Regions from separate parts of the Shewanella sp. TB7-MNA-CIBAN-0143 genome, predicted to be linked through region 3. Evidence: predicted binding sites of a transcription regulator. Region 3 holds the regulator's gene; each other region holds the start of a gene.

What was found. Region 3 encodes sigma-54, which starts transcription at its own class of promoters, with help from an activator protein. Its sites were predicted from a motif close to GTTGGCACGNNNNTNGNNT; they were not measured.
Region 1: AAEY97_RS15585 (flagellar assembly protein FlgT) is a predicted target of sigma-54. The motif match lies at 1,693-1,711, and genes of this name have one in related genera.
Region 2: AAEY97_RS08475 (DUF4097 family beta strand repeat-containing protein) is a predicted target of sigma-54. The motif match lies at 2,592-2,610, and genes of this name have one in related genera.
Region 4: AAEY97_RS12075 (nitric-oxide reductase large subunit) is a predicted target of sigma-54. The motif match lies at 2,630-2,648, and genes of this name have one in related genera.

What each region holds. Positions count from the first base shown of each region.
Region 1 is NZ_JBEOPL010000019.1:30,684-35,441, reverse strand. It holds gene AAEY97_RS15600 (DUF6268 family outer membrane beta-barrel protein) at 1-277, shown strand, start outside; gene AAEY97_RS15595 (LPP20 family lipoprotein) at 360-806, opposite strand; gene AAEY97_RS15590 (FlgO family outer membrane protein) at 803-1,513, opposite strand; gene AAEY97_RS15585 (flagellar assembly protein FlgT) at 1,783-2,988, shown strand; tRNA gene AAEY97_RS15580 (tRNA-Arg) at 3,164-3,239, shown strand; gene AAEY97_RS15575 (hypothetical protein) at 3,685-4,758, shown strand, end outside.
Region 2 is NZ_JBEOPL010000008.1:66,340-71,097, forward strand. It holds gene AAEY97_RS08455 (aminotransferase class V-fold PLP-dependent enzyme) at 1-56, opposite strand, end outside; gene AAEY97_RS08460 (NADP(H)-dependent aldo-keto reductase) at 169-1,209, opposite strand; gene AAEY97_RS08465 (GNAT family N-acetyltransferase) at 1,353-1,874, opposite strand; gene yjjX (inosine/xanthosine triphosphatase) at 1,867-2,439, opposite strand; gene AAEY97_RS08475 (DUF4097 family beta strand repeat-containing protein) at 2,719-3,522, shown strand; gene AAEY97_RS08480 (ribonuclease H1 domain-containing protein) at 3,697-4,485, shown strand; gene AAEY97_RS08485 (GNAT family N-acetyltransferase) at 4,600-4,758, opposite strand, start outside.
Region 3 is NZ_JBEOPL010000038.1:3,609-8,366, forward strand. It holds gene rapZ (RNase adapter RapZ) at 1-614, opposite strand, end outside; gene ptsN (PTS IIA-like nitrogen regulatory protein PtsN) at 611-1,054, opposite strand; gene hpf (ribosome hibernation promoting factor) at 1,057-1,344, opposite strand; gene AAEY97_RS20700 (RNA polymerase factor sigma-54) at 1,370-2,854, opposite strand; gene lptB (LPS export ABC transporter ATP-binding protein) at 2,997-3,728, opposite strand; gene lptA (lipopolysaccharide transport periplasmic protein LptA) at 3,725-4,306, opposite strand; gene lptC (LPS export ABC transporter periplasmic protein LptC) at 4,293-4,758, opposite strand, start outside.
Region 4 is NZ_JBEOPL010000013.1:70,222-74,979, forward strand. It holds gene norR (nitric oxide reductase transcriptional regulator NorR) at 1-153, opposite strand, end outside; gene AAEY97_RS12075 (nitric-oxide reductase large subunit) at 296-2,584, opposite strand; gene slyA (transcriptional regulator SlyA) at 3,012-3,497, shown strand; gene AAEY97_RS12085 (HlyD family secretion protein) at 3,506-4,564, shown strand; gene AAEY97_RS12090 (DUF2955 domain-containing protein) at 4,685-4,758, shown strand, end outside.

The DNA of each region.
Region 1 (4,758 bases), on a different contig from region 3:
ATTAGAGTTAAGTTATCAGTATAACCGTGACTGGAGTTTCGGTGTGGGTAGCTCAATGCGAACAGAACGTTTTTTAATTGCTGATGATGACAAAACCATTGAAGTAGAAGAATGGGTAGGCTTTGCTCGCGCAGGCTGGCAAGCAACGAGTAATGTTAGCCTTAATGCGTATGCAGGTTATTATTTTGGTGGCGAAATGGAGTTAAGTTATCCAGACGTTACGGAAGACATGGAAAACCAAGCAGCATTAGGTTTAGTGTTTAAACTGACGTTTTAATGATAAGTGTTAACCTAATATAATAAAAATGCCGCTGATATCAGCGGCATTTTTATATCAACAAGTTAGCGTAAACGTTCAATTAAAAGTAAGTGACTTCTTTTACGCGTTTAGGGCGATTTTGTTGTTCGTACAACTGCCATACTTGTTTAAAGTCCAGAGCTAGCTCCGTGACATAAAACTCACCAGAAGGGTAGGTCTTAACCACTTTAGCGCCGCGAATAATACCACTCACGCTAGATTTAACGTTGTCGTCAGTTAGTAACCATTCACTTACGTCGCTATTAGCCGAAATTTTTTGTCCATATACCTGTTCCGCCAACTCACGGTAAGCGGCAATTTTTGAAGCTTGCATCGCCATTAAAATACGATGTGATGGCTCTTTACTGGGCTGAGTCGCCAAAGGGGCATAACCAATTGCCGTTAGCGTTGGGAACGAGGCTGGCGCTTCGGTTTCCCACTGAACATATTTATCTTTGCTCACACAGCCAGTGAGCAGCAATAGCATAATTAACATCAACGACTTCATAGCTTATCTCCTAATACGGTGTAACGACTGTCGCCCTTATTCTCGTGGCGATACAGTAAACCATTGCGTGATTCAATGAGTTCAGAGGGTTGTAAATAACCCGACAAACTCGATGCTGCCACAAATGATTGCACCGCTGAAAGGACGCGATTATTGGTCACATTAACCACACGGCCGTTAAACACAATTCCTTCAGGGGTTAGGGTCATGGTTGACACTAATACGTGTGAAACCGGTAAATCTGCACGTAACAGTTCCCAGTTGCGGCTCAACATAAACTCGCCTTGTTCTGTGGCGCGCAAATTTGTCGCCACATTTAAATCGACTAAGTTAAATTCATGAGCGTGGAACGCCGCGAGTAATCCTTGTTGTAACTGTAATGCTAATTCATTGGTTGCATTTAAATTACTGGTCATCACTGGCGTAGAAATCAGCAGTGGTTGATCTGGGCGCAAGGCGTCGTTTTGTAACACTAACTCGTTAACTAACTTTTCTGCCCACACATTCACTTGGCCTTTGGGTGATATCCCCGCAGCCTGAATATCATAAGCCAGTTTATCGTGATAAACCTCATTTTCGTCGACGATTTTGACAAATTTACCGTTATTGCTAAAGGCAAGGTTATTGGCAGCATTAGGCGTTTGGGTGCATGCCGCTAACGATAACGACGCAAGCATGACCGTGGAGATAAAAAGCCTGTTAATCATAATAATTCCTCTAACAAATAATGCCGCTAGTCTTGGTATAAATGAGTCATTTAATCGCCTTGTACATCGATAACTAAGGCCAATTATGTACTCTTTCTTATTGGTGTCTTTATATCGGCAAATGCGTTAAAAGCTTTACTGTAATAGTGCAACATCGAAAATAACCACTAATATAGTTAGTCGGCACAATTTTTGCTTTGATTAAAATAGAGTAAGCTGAATTTACACAATTGTGCAAAATAGACGATTTTTTGACATTAGGACATTGTATGTTGATCCGACACAGCCCTGTTAACCGAACTAAAACCTTCAATCACCTTGCCGTAATAGCAATGCTATGCGTGAGTGCATTGTGTGTATCGTCGGTATTGGCTGAACAAATTGAAGTGACTGGTAAGGCTAAAATCGTGAATGGCGATATAGATAAAGCCCGTGAGGACGCCATAAGCCAAGCATTAAATTACGCCAGTTTAAAAGCCGGGGTGAACTTTTCCAGTGAACAACAAGTCAACCAAGGTCGGCTTACTCAAGATACCTTTCAAATTCAGCGGATGGGATCGGCCAATAACGTTGAATTAATGAGTGAAATGATCAGCCAACACACCATTACCGTGGTGTTACAGCTTGATCTCAGCGAACAAGAACCTAACGCACAATGTAAAAGCCAGTCTCTCAAGGCCGCGATTATGTTGCCACAAGCCTATTTACAAGAACGCGAACAGTTACGTTATGGTCAATTAGCTCACTTTGAAGAGCGGATCACCGAGCAATTAGGTAAAGCTATCAATGCACAGTCGCGATACAGTTTTGCACGACTACATGCCGATGAAAAAATTGATAACACCAATCAACTGGTCAACTTTAAAGGATATCGTATTCCCAGTTGGTTAGGCGAAATTACCGACAGCCAATATCTGCTGCAACCTGAAATCATTGATATTTCGACCGAGCCAGCTCAAAGTAGTTATATGGGCTTTGTCGAGGATGATCCACTAAGGCAGTTTATTTTTAAATTAACCCTTTACCATGGGATCAGCGGTGAAGTGGTGTGGTCAGAATCATTCGCCACCTCAGCGCCGTGGGAATTTGAAAGACAAGAAATCGTCTCACCTGCTAACCAGCGGTTTTGGCGATCATCTTATGGTCAGGCGATCAGCGATATTTTACAGCAAAGCGTGATGTCGCTGGATAAGCAGTTAAACTGTCGTCCATTACTAGGCCAAATTGTTGCCAGGCAAGGGGATCGTATTATCATCAATTTAGGCCGTAAAAATGGCGTTAAAATGGGTGATAAGTTCCAAATCGTATTACAAAAAAATATCCCAGACAGATTTAATTCCATGCGCGCCATCGCCACTAAAAGTCGTGCCAATGTGGTTATCGAACAAGTTACCGAAGACAGCTCAACCGCAATATTTGACGGCATCGACAGTGCAGATAATATTCAAGTAAATGATATTGCGATTAAGAACTAATGATTGGTTACTAGAAGCTAATTGTTCAGACTTAAGTGCTAAGTGCTAAGTGCTAAGTGCTAAGTGCTAAGTGCTAATCGATAAGAGTAAGTCGATTATGAATTAGTTGGTTGTTAATCAAGCAATTAAATATAAAAGGTTTAATTCGATTATAAACTCAGTATAATCACTGGGTCTCTCTATAGCTCAACAGGATAGAGCAGCCGCCTCCTAAGCGGCCGATCGGGGTTCGAGTCCCTGTGGGGAGACCATATGACCTATTTTCACCTTAAAAATCAAATACTTAACAAAATCGTAAAAAGTTGTGCCGCCTATGTGCCGCCTCTGGAAACCCTTTTTTTGTAATTTTTTTTCGAGCATTCTTCAAAACTCCGCTTTTCGATAGTTTTAACTCAATCATGGACCTTAATCGCTGTTTCTCATTGTTTGCTTGTTAAAAGTAAAACTTGGTTTGTGTTGGCATAACAAAGTATTAAGGACATATTGAACCCTTCGAAATATGATAATCTTACTATTATCAACATTATGCTAAAAATTAAAAAAATTGAAGTCTTTTCCATACTGCAAAGTTGTGATAAATATAATGACAACACCGCTTAAGCTGCTTAAGTAGTAACTCAAATTTGCAGTCTGTTAAACTAAAATATTAGCTTAATCAAAGATATACAATCAGTATCATAAAAATGGATTTTTATCGTGATCACTAAGAATATTTCTCAAGCTCAAATGCTGTTCCCCAAGTCTCAGTACCCGATACACAGCGCTTATATTGATTTGTTTACTACAATGATTAGTCGCGTTGATAGTGGTGTGACTGAATCTGATATCGAAATTTTATCAATTGCTTTGGGTGATAAAGCACATCAGCTATTCAAGACAGTGATCGCTAAGGCTGGTGTTACAGATAAATTAAACAGTTTAATGCTTGATGCGCTTCAACTTAAAATTGAAAATAAGAACAGGCTTACAGCAAAGCAATCTGAGTTACCCAAAGGGTCTAATAAAGCCGTTGTGGAGTTGATTTTATTACAATATAAAGTAAAGCCCAATGAAATTGAAATTAAAAAAAGACTCACTACAAACCAAATTGTGCGCCCTAAAATAGCTAATAAAGACATTATTGATATTGTTACGCCAAAGAGTCAAAGCAAGCCAGGCAATGTTGCGGTTGGTGTACAACAAACTATTTTACAACAGCAACTCATTGTGGCGCGGCATAACCTGACTGCGATATTACAAAGTAAGGATCAAGAAATTGATGTAAACACCTTGCGGCAAAAAAAAATAAAACAAATCAAACAAATCAAACAGATGTTCCCACCAGAACAGTATCCCAAGTACCGTCAATTCATAGACTTTTTAATTCAATATTCAACGAATGACCCTCTACACATTTCAGCTGATGATATGCAAAATATATCAGCTGCATTTGGTACTGAAGAGCTGAATATTTTCAGGTCGATCAGTGGTGATATTACGATAGAGGAAAAAATTAAGCACATAAGCTTTAAAGGGCTTCAACTTAAAATATCAATTAGAAAAAGGCTCAACGATACAAATCTAGAGCTATCCAAGGATGCTAGCTTAGCCGTCATAAAGGACGTTATAGGACGATACCAAGCTAAAATTAACGCTATTGAAGTTAAGATACGTCAAGAATTACAAGAGAAAGAACAAGCACACAAAGCTGAGCAATTAAGGTTAAAAGAACAACGCGAAATCGAACGGAAAAAGCACTTTTCAGATTTCCCTGCTTTTGGGATCAAAAAT
Region 2 (4,758 bases), on a different contig from region 3:
CGCAATGCTTGATGATCAAATAAAATGGCAGACGATGATGACGATGCAGACTTCATAAATAAGGGTTTCTGTATTGAAAAGAAAAGGCATCAAGATCTTCAGTGATCTTGATGCCCATTGCAAGGTTTTGTGGCGATAAGCTCAATTTGTCTGGCGGTTATTGTTTTCCTACGGACAAGGGAAACGATATAGCGCTGATAGTTCGTTAATTCTTATCATCAGTTCGTCAGATAAGCTGACCTTGTGGCTGTCGATATTTTGCTTTAGCTGATGCAAGTTAGTGGCGCCTATAATGTTAGCGGCGACGAATTTGCGGCTATTGACAAAGGCTAAGGCCATTTCGGTGGGTGACAAACTAAACTCGCGGGCCAAATCGATATAAGCTTGCGTTGCTTCAAGGGCCATTGGCGTACTGTTATAGCGGGCAAAGCGTTTAAATACCGTTAAGCGTGCGCCTTCAGGCCACTGATTATTTTCGTATTTACCGGTTAACGCGCCAAAGGCTAACGGCGAATAAGCTAATAACGGCACATCTTCACGATAACTGATTTCAGACATGGCGATTTCGTAGCTGCGATTAAGCAAGTTGTAAGGATTTTGCACACTGATAATACGTGGCAAATCGTGCTTTTCGGCTAATTTTAGGTATTTCATAAAGCCCCAAGGGGTTTCATTAGAAATGCCGATATAACGCACTTTACCTTGCTTAATGATTTCCGCTAAGGCTTCAAGCGTGTCTAAAATAGGGGTGTAGTGCTCTTCTTCGTCGTGTTCATACATCATTTCGCCGAAGAAATTAGTATTTCTATCCGGCCAATGCACTTGATACAAATCGATAGTGTCGATTTGTAAGCGTGCTAATGAGTCATCAACGGCTTGATGAATGTTGCGCCAGTCAAGAGCCATATCTTTACGGATGTAATCACCTTTACCACCAGGCGCAGCAACTTTAGTGGCAATCACTAAATTGTCGCGATTACCTTGTGCTTTAAGGTAGTTACCAATAATGCGTTCGGTTTCGCCCTGGGTTTCGGCTTTAGGTGGTACAGGGTACATTTCAGCGGTATCGATAAAGTTAATGCCTTGACCAATAGCATAATCGAGTTGAGCAAAAGCTTCTGCTTGAGTATTTTGTTCTCCCCAAGTCATGGTGCCGAGGCAGATTTTACTCACCTCAAGGTTAGAATGCGCGATACGTTGATATTCCATGATCATCCTCCTATGGAATGTGCTTAATCTGAGGCTACCAAGCTTTTGGGTGATTGCAAAGCGCTATAATAAAGTCGTAGTAAAACTGTTTAAAAAACAATCTAATACCGCTGATATCTGATAATAATGGAGTGTTTTACACGTTATAAGCTCATTATCATCGCAATTTCACAGGCATCATGGCCGGTTTCGCCTAAATGCTGGCAGTGGCTAAAGCCCAGTTTTTCATAGAGTGCTAGTGCTTCAACTAGCACTGCCGTGGTTTCTAAATACATCGATTGATAGCCTTGTTGTTTGGCGAACTCAATACACTGACGGGTTAATGGCTTTGCCATACCTTGACCACGTATAGCGCGAGAAAAGTACATTTTTTGTAATTCACATACGCCGCCATTTTTTACTAATGGCGCAATACCTGCGCCGCCAACCACTTTGCCTTGATATTCAATCACCCAGTATTGTGAACCTTCAGCTTGATACACCTCACTTAAACAGTCGAGGGTTTTATCGGCCACGCTAAAACCTTTATCTGGGGTTAAACCATATTCTGCAGACACTTCACGGATCACCGCGGCCAATGCAGCATCGTCATGGGGTTGTAACATTCTAATCAAGGGCGCTTGCAAGCCGTCCTTGGTTGTATTTGCTTGCTGATTTTCAGTCATTAAATAATTCCGCATTGATAAAGGGAGCCATTGCCAGCACTAATGCTTGGGTATAAATGCTTTCGCGGGTGGCTAAACCTCGAGTTAGCAAGCCAATCGCGCCACCTTTTTGTTTAATATTATGAGTGTTAAATACTCGGTCCATTACTTTGCCAAGTTCTTCACCTGCTTGTAAAGCGTTAAAAATTGATAGTGGCAACGGCAAATTAGCGCTTCGACCAACAGATAATGTGTCGTTATGGATAATGGCCATGTAAGCAAAGGTGGCAGGGCTGTGATCAAACTGATCTACTCCGCCTTCCATTGCCACATAAAAGTCAGCATGTTGATCGACTATTTTTGCATTGGCTTGGCAAAATTGAGCACGGTTGATGGCACCCAATTTAGTTTCTGCTTCGGTCATTGGTTGGTCTGCGACCAGTGATGGCGCATGCATGCCAGTGCAATCAATATGAACATCAGGGAAATATTGTCCAATAGCTTGTTTTGCTGCATTGATTTTAACTGGGTTGGTTGAACCAACAATGATAGTTAACGTTTGTGGTATCGCAGGAGAAGTCGGCATAGGGTTATGTTCTTTTTTTGTTTGAGTTAACCATGATGATCACAGTGGTGAAGTTAACCACATTGTATGGGATTTTAACCATTTTGGGTTTGATGACGAAGTTACTTTTATTACTGTTAATTGTAACTTGTTGTAAATATTACTTTTGTTTAGTTGGTATGAAACCTGCTAACTAACTGTTAATTGCCGCTAACGCGCACTAACCACAGTTTACTCATATTAAGAGCATTTGTTTGGCGGCCTAAGCTTATTGTTATCCTCATAAAGGGAATTAATCTTATGTCTATTCGTATCGCAACCATTAGTGTCACAGTCGGGCTTATTCTGGGCGCCACCCTATTTGGTGCTTCGCAAAGTGAAGCAGAGTCAGTATTTTCGTCATCATCAGAGCAAAACCATACAAATCTTAACTTAGTACAGCAGCAATTGAATCTTGATGCTGGATCATTAACTGAGTTAGTCGCTAATACTGGCGCCGGCAAGTTAACGATTGTCGGCGTTGAAGGCCTAAAAGAAGTCACCGTACATGCTGATATCTACACCCAGTCATTGGATCAAGATGACATCGAAATTAAGCTCAGCTTGACCCGAAAAGGTGATAAGGGCTATTTATTATCAGAAATACACAGTGACCAATATTTCGGTGAGTCGCCTTATATTGATTTATTGGTAGAAGTGCCAACTGTGCTCGCATTGAATATTAAAGACGGTTCCGGGCCCATCCAAATAGATGATGTCAGTGCGGATATTGAGTTAATAGATGGTTCTGGCAGTATTGTGATGAACCACATTGGCAAATTGGTTTTAGTTGATGGCTCAGGCTCTATTAATATTTCCGAGGCGAAAGGCGCGATTGAGTTGCAAGATGGCTCGGGATCTATTCGCATTAACCATGTTATTGGTGATGTGAGTATTGAAGATGGTTCGGGTTCAATCAAGGTTAATCAAGTCTCCGGATTAGTTAAGATAAATGATGGTTCCGGTGGCATTGATGTGGCTAACACCAAAGGTTTGACCATTGTTAATTCGGGTTCTGGTAGTGTCGATTATCAAAATATCGATGGCCCACTAACCCTAGACTGATGCTCTGCCACATTAAGCTCAGGTAAATCAAACTTAAGCTTATTTGGCCGAGATGTTCAAGTTAACTGCAACTACTGCACGCAACACGTTTTTTTGTTTCAAAGCCAAGTTTAATCATGGCATGATGCAAGCACGATATTAGTGACGTTAGCATTGTTGAAGTAAGAGTTAATCATGGCAAAGAAGTTTTACGTAGTATGGGCCGGTCGAGAAACGGGCATTTTTACCAGCTGGGATGTTACCAAGCGTTCAGTTGATAAATATCCGCAAGCCAAGTACAAATCCTTTGCTACAGAAGCAGAAGCCAAAGCTGCATTTGCTAAATCTCCTGCAAGCAGCATAGGCAAAAGTGTGCCAGTAAAAGCGGCAGGTCGTTCATCGACAAAGGCTGCAGGGGCTGGAACATCAACCAAAACTCTTAGCGCTAATCAAGCTGTGTTAAGCCAATTTGATGTGGTTATTTACACCGACGGAGGTTGTGAGCCCAACCCAGGTAAAGCGGGTTCAGGGATGGCGATATACCGCAAAGGCGAGTTAGCCGAGTTATGGTTTGGTTTGTTTAATCCTAATGGCACCAATAATACTGCCGAGCTCAATGCGCTGCACCAAGCATTAATTGTGGCTAAAAAGGTCCTAGACGCGGGCGAAACGGTGCAAATCATGAGTGACTCACAGTATTCGATTAAATGTGTTTGTGAGTGGGCATATGGTTGGAAAGCCAAAAGCTGGACCCGAAAAACCGGTGAAATCGCCAATCTGGAGATTATCAAGCAAGCACATGAGCTATATGATGCAATGAAAGCCGATTTAGTACTTCAGCATGTCGCTGCCCATATTGGTATTGAAGGTAACGAGTTGGCAGACAGAATGTCGATTCATGCGATTGATCAACAGCACAAAGAGTTTAGTCAATTTACTGCGCCACTGGATATCAGTAAAATTCTCGCGTTGCGAACAGGCTAGTTATTGTCGCAATCTCTGTTGAACGCATTAAATTCTTTAAACGATAAACACAAAAAAGCCGGATTATTCCGGCTTTTGCATGTGTGACTTACGATTATTTATAATAACTTACGATTACTTAGTATTTTCTTCGTACATTAAATAATGGCTTTGCTCCATCCCCAATGATTCATAGGTTTTTTGGGCAATTTTATTGTCATGCTCAACATACAAACGGAAACTGGCGGTGCCACCGTTTTCTGCTGCTAAGTCTTTTACCGCTTGATATAGCTT
Region 3 (4,758 bases):
ACGGGCTCGTCTAAACCCGTAAATGGACGCAGTTCTATTTCCCAATGTGGGTTGGGTAAAAAGCGTACATCAAACATAAAATCTGCTTCTGTCGGCATGCCGTGTTTAAAGCCAAAAGATTCAAAGTTAATCACTAACTCTTTATCAACACTGCCTAATAATATTTGCCTAACTTGGTCGCTTAATTCGTAGATATTTAGCGCAGAAGTGTCGATATAGTGATCAACAATTTTTGCGATAGGCTCAAGTAAACGGCCTTCTAGTTTTATCGCTTCTTGCAGTGAAATATGATTTTTAGATAACGGGTGTAATCGACGTGTTTCGCTGTAACGTTTAAGCAATACTTTGTCATTGGAATTTAAAAAGAAACTGATAATTTCAGTGTCATTTTGAAGTAGTGCCAATTGGTCTTGAAGCGCTTTACCTTGTTCTGCAATGTTACGAACATCAACGCTAATCGCAACCAAATCATTACTGCCTTTAAGCTGGGCTAATAATGTGCCAATGAGTGGTAAAGGCAAATTATCAACACAATAATATCCTAGGTCTTCTAATACTCTCAGGGCAACGGATTTCCCTGAGCCTGAACGTCCCGATACTATAACTAGTTTCATGCAGTAATAACCTGATAAAGTTCTGTTGCGTCGTGAGTTTTACGAAGCTGTTTCAATATTTGCTTATCGCTTAACTTTTGGGCCATGCTCGATAACGTGCCTAAATGTTGTTGGCACTGGTCTGCAGGTACTAACAAAGCAAATAAAAGATCCACGGGTTGCTTATCGATTGCATCAAAGGCAATGGCTTCTTCACATTTAATAAATATCGCGATAGGGTGATCGATGGTCGTTAATCTACCATGAGGTATCGCAATGCCATTTCCTATACCTGTGCTACCCATTTTCTCTCTCGCTAACAGGCTTTCAAAAACCTCTTGCGAAGACAGGGTTGGGTACTGGGCAGCGACTAAATTGCTGATGAGTTCCAGTACTTTTTTCTTACTGCCCGGTGTGGCACAGGTAGTGCATTCCGGCTGCAGAATGGTACAAAGTTCCATCGTTAGTGTTTTGTATTCTTCTCTTTGTGTTTAATTACCTGACGGTCGAGTTTATCGATCAGGGCGTCTATTGCAGCATACATATCAGTACTTTCTGACATTGCAAAAATTTCTGCGCCATTAATGTTGATTTTGGCTTCTGCTTTTTGTTGTAATTTTTCTACATTGAGCACAACGTGTACATTATGGATCTGATCGAAGTGTCGTTCAAGCTTTGAAAATTTACTGTGGATGTATTCACGTAAAGATTCTGTTATTTCGACATGACGTCCAGTCAGACTTATTTGCATAAAAAATCCTCCATTGCCTAGTAGGTTATAAACTCTTACGTTGGTTTGAGGGCGGGATCATCATTGCTTCACGGTATTTTGCTATCGTACGACGAGCAACGTTTATGCCCTGTTCTGCCAGAAGCTGAGCCATTTTACTGTCACTCAGTGGTTTTTTCTGGTTTTCTGCGGCAACCAGCTTTTTGATAAAAGCACGAATGGCCGTTGATGAGCATTCCCCGCCATCGTCAGTACTGACATGGCTAGAGAAGAAGTATTTTAGTTCAAATAAGCCTCGAGGGGTGTGCATATATTTTTGTGTGGTGACTCGTGAAATGGTCGATTCATGCATTTCTACAGCTTCAGCGATATCATTGAGCACCATAGGCTTCATGGCTTCTTCGCCATATTCAAAAAAGCCTTGCTGAAATTGCACAATGCAATTTGCCACTTTAAGTAAAGTATCATTACGGCTTTCAATACTTTTAATAAACCATTTAGCCTCTTGCAGATGGCCTCGAATAAATTGACTATCCGACGGGTTTTTACTGCCTCTAGCCATGGCTGCATATTGCTGATTAACACCAATTTTAGGCATGTTGTCTGGGTTTAACTCTACTACCCAACGGCCATTTTTCTTTAATACTGTGACATCGGGAATCACGTATTCATCATCCATGGGGGTAATTAATAAGCCCGGACGAGGATTGAGTGTCTGGATTAAAGTGATTGCGTCACGTAACTCATTTTCTTTTAGTTTTGTTTTACGCATCAATAATCTGAAATCACGGCCAGCAATTAACTCTAAATAGCCTTTAATTAACAAACGGGCATTATCGATATGGGGTGTGTCGTTAGAGTATTGCGCTAATTGGATAAATAGGCATTCACTTAAATCACGTGCAGCAACACCCACAGGGTCAAAGTGTTGAACGCGTTTTAATACCGCTTCAACCTCATCGAGTTCCACATTTTCATCACCCATGGCTTCGAGAATATCTTCGGTACTTTGGGTTAAATAACCGCGTTCATCAATGGCATCAATAATGGCGGTGGCAATGGCGAGATCGGTGTCTGAAAATGGAGTGAGATTTTTTTGCCATTCTAAGTGTTCGTACAAACCTTCAGTAGTTTCACCTTGAAAGGGCATGTCGTCATCGCGCATGCTTGCACTGCCCGAACCTGACATAGGTGAGGCTGTGTATACTTCATCCCATGTGGTATCCATGGCTAAATCATCCATGGTTTCTTTGGTCATGGATTCTGCTATGTCGACGGTGGAAGTGTCTTTTTCGACATTAACAATACTGTTGTCACTAAAGTCGGTATCCGCTTGGTCGCGGTTTTCTTTTAAGGAGTTTTTTGCTTCAGAAAACTCATCTTCTATTTCAAGCAATGGATTTGAATCTAATGCTTGTTGGATTTCCTGCTGTAGCTCCAATGACGATAATTGCAGTAAGCGAATGGCTTGCTGCAATTGTGGGGTCATGGTTAAGTGTTGACCCATTTTAAGTTGGAGTGACGCTTTCATTTACCGCTTATCCCTAGATGATTTTCCATAAAAATGACAATCTCGAACTGTAATCGATTGCCATAAACATCAATGACATTTAACGTTGTTTAGGTATCGTTCAATGAAATGAGTTAGCTAGACTAAAAGGCCAGTAAAGTAACTATAGCTTGAATTGTTCACCTAAGTACACAGCTCGAACTTGTTGATTACTTAATATCTCATCAGGTGTGCCTTCGGCAATTAAATTACCCTGGCTGACGATATAGGCTCGCTCACAAACGTCTAGCGTTTCACGTACGTTATGGTCGGTAATTAATACCCCTAAACCGCGATTTTTAAGTTGTTGGATGATTTTTTTAATGTCGATGACCGAAATAGGATCAACACCAGCAAAGGGCTCATCAAGCAAAATAAATTTTGGATTAGCAGCTAAAGCGCGCGCAATTTCAACTCGACGACGTTCGCCACCCGATAACGACATACCTTGGCTGTCGCGTATGTGAGTAATGTGGAACTCTTCGAGTAGATGCTCAAGCTGTTCAATACGTTGGTCTGTGCTGAGCTCTTTGCGAGTTTGCAGTACGGCCATTATGTTGTCGTAAACGGTGAGCTTGCGGAAAATACTGGCTTCTTGTGGTAAGTAACCTATACCTTTGCGGGCGCGCAAATGCATTGGATCGGCAGTAAGGTCGTCATCGTCAATCAATATTCGGCCTTTATCGCTTTTTACTAAGCCGACAACCATATAAAAGGTGGTGGTTTTGCCTGCACCATTGGGGCCTAAAAGACCGACAATTTGGCCTGTTTTAACCGTTAAACTCACATCTTTAACAACTTGACGAGCTTTATAGCTTTTAGCTAGATTTTCAGCGGTTAAGGTAATTTGGGTCATGGTTTGATCTGCTTGTTAACAGGAATTTCAGGGAGTTTTTGCTTTGGCGCCGACTCGTCTTGGAAATTCTCTGGTTGAATGATGGTGATTACCCGATCTTGCCCTGTACCAGTACTTTCGGCAATCAGCTCTTGAGCACTGATGTTGTACTTGATTTTATTACCGGTAACCTGGCTACCTGATTGATCAAGTTTGGCGTTGCCAGTCAATGTGAGTGTAGTGGTGGCAAGGTCATAGCTAATTTCGTTAGCACTTGCGGTACCAATTTTACCGTCATCTAATTCTTGCGAAAATGTAGCCGGGGTGCCAGTAGCAATTAATCTCTTGCTGGTGGTGTTTTCAGGGGTAAACGCCCGTAACTGATCTGCATTGATATTAATCGTGCCTTGGACAATCGTTACCGGACCATTAAAAACAATTTGATTATTCTTAATGTCGGCAGACTGACTGACTGAAGCGATTTTCAATTCTTGTTTCAGATCCCCTTGTTTCGCTATAGCAGGCAAACTCAATATACAAAGTATGCTACTTAATAACATAACATTGGCGCGAGTGTGGAGACGATTAATGTGGCTCATATGTTCCTTCTACCTGGCTTAGTAGCGATAATTTTTGCGAATTCAAGTCAGCATGTAGGCCTAAACCTTGAATAATAAACCCTTTACCTTTGATGTACACCATCTCTTGTGAGGATCCTATCATAGTGGTTAAATCCACCGTAATAGCTTGGGTACTCAGTGACTGCAGGGGTTCTTCTATATCAATGGCATCAATAATAACATTATTTTCTAATGTGACTTTGCTGGTATTTTTATTCAATTGCCCACGGTCTGCACTTAATTGCCATTGTGCTTTACCGTTTTCAGGGTAAATGAGGTAGATAGGTTTGGTAAAGTGAGTGATGTCACTTGAGGCGTAATGCTCCATGTGTTCGGCGCTGACTCGACTTTCGACGAAACCTAGTTGGTTGAATTCTGTAGTGCGTAGGTTATCTGCAACAAAATCTGGGCGCTCAATACCGCGTATTTGT
Region 4 (4,758 bases), on a different contig from region 3:
GAATTGATGCCCCTGGAACGATAACAGTGCAGCAGCATCACAATCGAGGGTTTCTCTTACTGTGGTTAATAAACGAGAGAATCGATCACGTTTAGATAAATTGGACGTGATATCAAGTGCGATACGGGTTAAGTCAGCTTGTCTCAATGCCATGCTAAACTCCAGAAAGGAACATAATAAGTGTCATTATGACAAGTGTGAATATAACAACAAGGGTAAAGCCCAAATTGTTGAAACTAAAGGGGCCACAAAGGCCCCTGATGATGGTTATCAAAGCGTGTTTATTAATGCATACTTAGTTAATCGTTAATGGACTAGCTTGTTTCGCTTTAACGCCTTTGCTAGCAATGGCTTTCTTGATGATGTCAAATAAGAACGCCGCCATCAATAATCCACCAATACTGAAGATAATGTCACCGAACATTCGTGTCCATACAAGGCTTTCCACTAAATCACTGTGGATCACCGCAGGTGAACGAGCATACCAATAGCCGTGGTCAATGACCGCAAAGAACTGCACAATTCCGACAGGCAATAATGACATAAACAGCATTGCTGCTAAGCCGATATTTAATGTCCAGAATGCCCCTTTAAGGTATTTTTGGTTCCATTGCATATCGCCTGTTAATCCGCGTAAACAGAATAGCATTAGCCCTATGCCTAACATACCGTACACGCCCATAAATGCACCATGAGAATGTGTCGCAGTAGTATTTAACCCTTGGATAAAATAAAGCGATATTGGTGGGTTAATTAAGAAACCTAATACACCTGCACCAATTAAGTTCCAAAATGAGGTTGCCACAAAGAACATAATGACCCAGTGATAACGTTCCATCCAAGGGCTCGCTTTACGTAAACGATAGGTTCCCACTGCTTCAAAACCAATTAATGCTAACGGCACCACTTCAAGTGCCGAGAATATGGCTCCCCAAGCAATGACTGAAGTTTGAGTACCGGTAAAGTATAAATGATGTAAAGTGCCGATTAAGCCGCCAGTTAAAAACACCACTGTTGTGAATAATACCGCACCGTTGGCACTGCGTGCACGGATAAGACCTAAGCGAACGAGCATTAATGCGATAACGGCTGTTGCAAATGTTTCAAAGAAGCCTTCTACCCATAAGTGCACCACCCACCAGCGCCAGTATTCTGCGATGGCAAGGTTTGAGTGTTTGCCCATAAACAGGCCTGCACCATAAAACAAGCCGATGGCGACACAAGAGGCGTATAGAATCCAAATTGCCGGCAGTATGTCGCTGTTAACTTTTAATGCAGGACGCATAGCTGCAGTGATTAACACGGTCCAAATTAATAAGCCCACAAACAATAATATTTGCCATACGCGTCCTAAATCAATGTACTCATATCCTTGATGTCCGAATAAATAGTTCATGTCTAGGTCAAAGTATTGTTGTACGCCAATCCATTCACCAGCCATAGAACCCAGAACGATAACGACTAACGCGACCCAAAGTACGTTTACCCCTAAGCGTTGATACTTAGGTTCGTATCCTGATAGTGCAGGGGCAATATATAGCCCTGTGCCTAACCATGCTGTGGCAATCCAAAATACTGCGAGTTGAGTATGCCAAGTACGGGTAACAGAATAAGGCAGAATTTCAGATATTGGGAAACCATAAAACTCTTGGCCTTCAACTGCGTAATGCGCAGTAATTCCGCCAACTAATATTTGCAGTAAAAACAGTCCAATAGCAGTAACAAAATACTTTCCGACAGCTTTTTGCGATGGCGTAGGTTTAGTAAAAAATAATGGATCACCTTTGGCTGGTTCTGGCAATGGTTCCTCTTTGCAGGTGGCGTGATGCCAAGCCAGCATGCCAATACCAAGAAGCAATGTCACTAAGCTTAGTACTGACCAAACAATGTTGTCTGAAGTGGGGACGTTGCCAATTTGTGGATCGTATGGCCAGTTATTGGTGTAAGTATAATCATAACCAGGGCGCTCAGTTACCGCAGCCCACGCTCCCCAAAAGAGGAAGGCATTTAACAATTCACGATGTTCAGCATCAGTGATAGTGCCTTCTTTCATGGCATATTGTTCACGTAATGAACTTAATGCAGGATCATCACCAAATAACGATAAATAGTGCTTAGTCACTTCATTAATTGCCGCAATTCGGGTATTTGACAGCGCGACGTGAGTTTCACCCCCAGTACCTTTGATCACTGTGTTATGGCGAATATCATCTCTTAAGCCTTTTTCTAAACCGGCTTGCTGTTCTGAATCGAGTTCAGTGAAATCGCGGTTATAGCGCTCGTTTGCGGTGATAGACAACCAAGCTTGGGCTTCACGATGTAACCAATCTGCAGTCCAATCTGGTGCCACATAAGAACCATGGCCCCAAATTGATCCTAACTGATGCCCGCCCATTGAACGCCATACAAGTTGACCTTGCTCAATATCATTTTTGGTAAATATGGGTTGGCCACTGGTGTCAATGAAAGCCGTTGGAATCGGCGGTTTTTCTCGATATATGCCGCTGCCTAAACTGAGTAATACCGTGAAGGAAGCCACTAGCACGATTAGCAGTGCAATGCCGGTGAGTTTATTTTTGCTCATAAGTCCTCTTAGCGCAAAGTCATTTTGATACAGATGACCAGAGCATTACACAAGTCGTGCCAACTTTTTATTGTTATTAAGCTACTGTTATTAATGTTTTTTATTTTTACCTGTCGTCAGGTTACTGTTAAAATGACACCTTTTTATTGGTGTCAAAAAGACTGTTAATGTCAAACTGACACTCTGTTTTGGTGATGCTGATCATCTTTGTCTAAATAACACTCATGTTCTCTTTTCCGCGTAATGTCATGTGACTAAAGGCCTAATCTTTATTGTTCGTGTAATCAACGCTAGTCATTTTTAGTCACAGTTATCAATAAATTAGTTTCAACGCTATAGAAGTTTTATGGATTAATTAATATCAGCCATTTACTTAGCATGCTAAGTTGTTATAATGCTTAGCACGCTAACTAAATGGCAATTTATTATGTATAAAGAATTAGAGCGATTAAAAGAACTTTCACTTGCTGAGCACTTAGGGCGATTACATCGTTTATGGCGCACCGCTGCAGACGCGGAGCTCGTACCATTAGGGTTAACTCACCCTCGCTGGACTGCGCTGTGGAAGTTACTGCGCTTGGGCGATAACGTGAGCCAAAAGGTGCTTGCCGATGCTTTAGAGATAGAATTGCCCTCTTTAATGCGCACTTTGAGCCAGTTAGAACAGCAAGGATATATACAGCGCCGCTGCTGCGAGAACGATAAGCGAGCACGAATAGTCAGCTTAACTCCTGAAGGCATCGACATGCTTAAGCAGATGGAAAGCCGCATTATGTTGGTTCGTCGAGATTTACTTGCAGGTATTAGCAGTCAAGAATTAAGTGAATTTGAACGTGTCATTAGTCTTATTAGTGATAATGCTCTTGCTGCGCTGCATAAGAACACTGAACAAGACAACAAAATTCCTGAATGAGAAATAACATGACCCCAGATCAACAATTTGCTCGACTCGTTAAAATCGCTATTTTTATGTTTGTAATGGTGTTTGGTTACTTTATGTTTGCCGATGCAGTAATGCCTATGACGCCGCAAGCCATGGCCACACGAATGGTCACTAAAGTGACGCCACAAGTCAGTGGTAAAATTGCATCTATTGCCGTCGAAAATAACCAACTTGTGGCTAAAGGTGATGTGTTATTTAGCATCGACTCAGCCCCTTACGAGTTAGCGGCTGAGCAAGCTACATTGGCGTTAGAGCAAGCAAAACAAGATAACGCTGAACTTGATGCATCGATACTAGCAGCCAAAGCAGATGTTCAGGCAAATCAAAGTAGTGCACAGCAGAGAAATAGTGAAGCAAAACGCCTTGATGCTCTGTATGCCTCCCGAGGTGTATCGCAGCAGTTAACTGATCAAGCTCAAAGTGAGGCCGTCACGGCGCAGGCCAATTTACTTGCCGCTAAAGCTCGCTTAACTAAGCTAGTGGTAAGTCGTGGACGCAATGGCGAAGATAATTTAAAAGTCCGTCAAGCTCAAAATCGTTTAGCTCAAGCAGAATTAAACCTGTCATACACTCAAATTCGCGCAGACCAAAATGGCGTGGTGACTAACTTACAGTTAGAAGTCGGCAGCTTTGCCACTGTTGGACAGCCGCTATTAGCTGTAGTGTCAGAAAACGTCGATATTATTGCTGATTTTAGAGAAAAAAGTTTACGCGGTATTGAGCCACAATCAACTGCGCTTGTTGCATTTGATGGTCAACCTGGACGTTTATATCATGCCAAAGTGAGTACCGTAGATGCCGGTGTGAGTGCCGGGCAATTTGATGCCAATGGCCGTTTAGCTGATCCGCAAGAATCGGTACGTTGGGTACGTGATGCTCAACGCTTACGTTTACACCTTGAACTTGACCACCAAGGCGTTAATGCATTACCCGCTGGAGCACGTGCAACGGTGCAATTAGTACCTAATAGCGGTTTACTTGGCTTTCTAGCCAAGGTTCAAATTAAGGTTATCAGCACGCTGCATTATATCTATTAACGCCGCAGTTAAGCCCAATATTGATTGTTAATACTCATTACACCAATTCACACTCAAGGCAATGCTGCAGGTTAATTTATTTGCGTGCAGTATCTTGTATCAATGTCGTAGGTTGATCATATGTTATTACGCCATAGTCCTTTGACTACAAACGATTTACGCCAATGTTTACGCATAGCAACAGGCGCCACGCT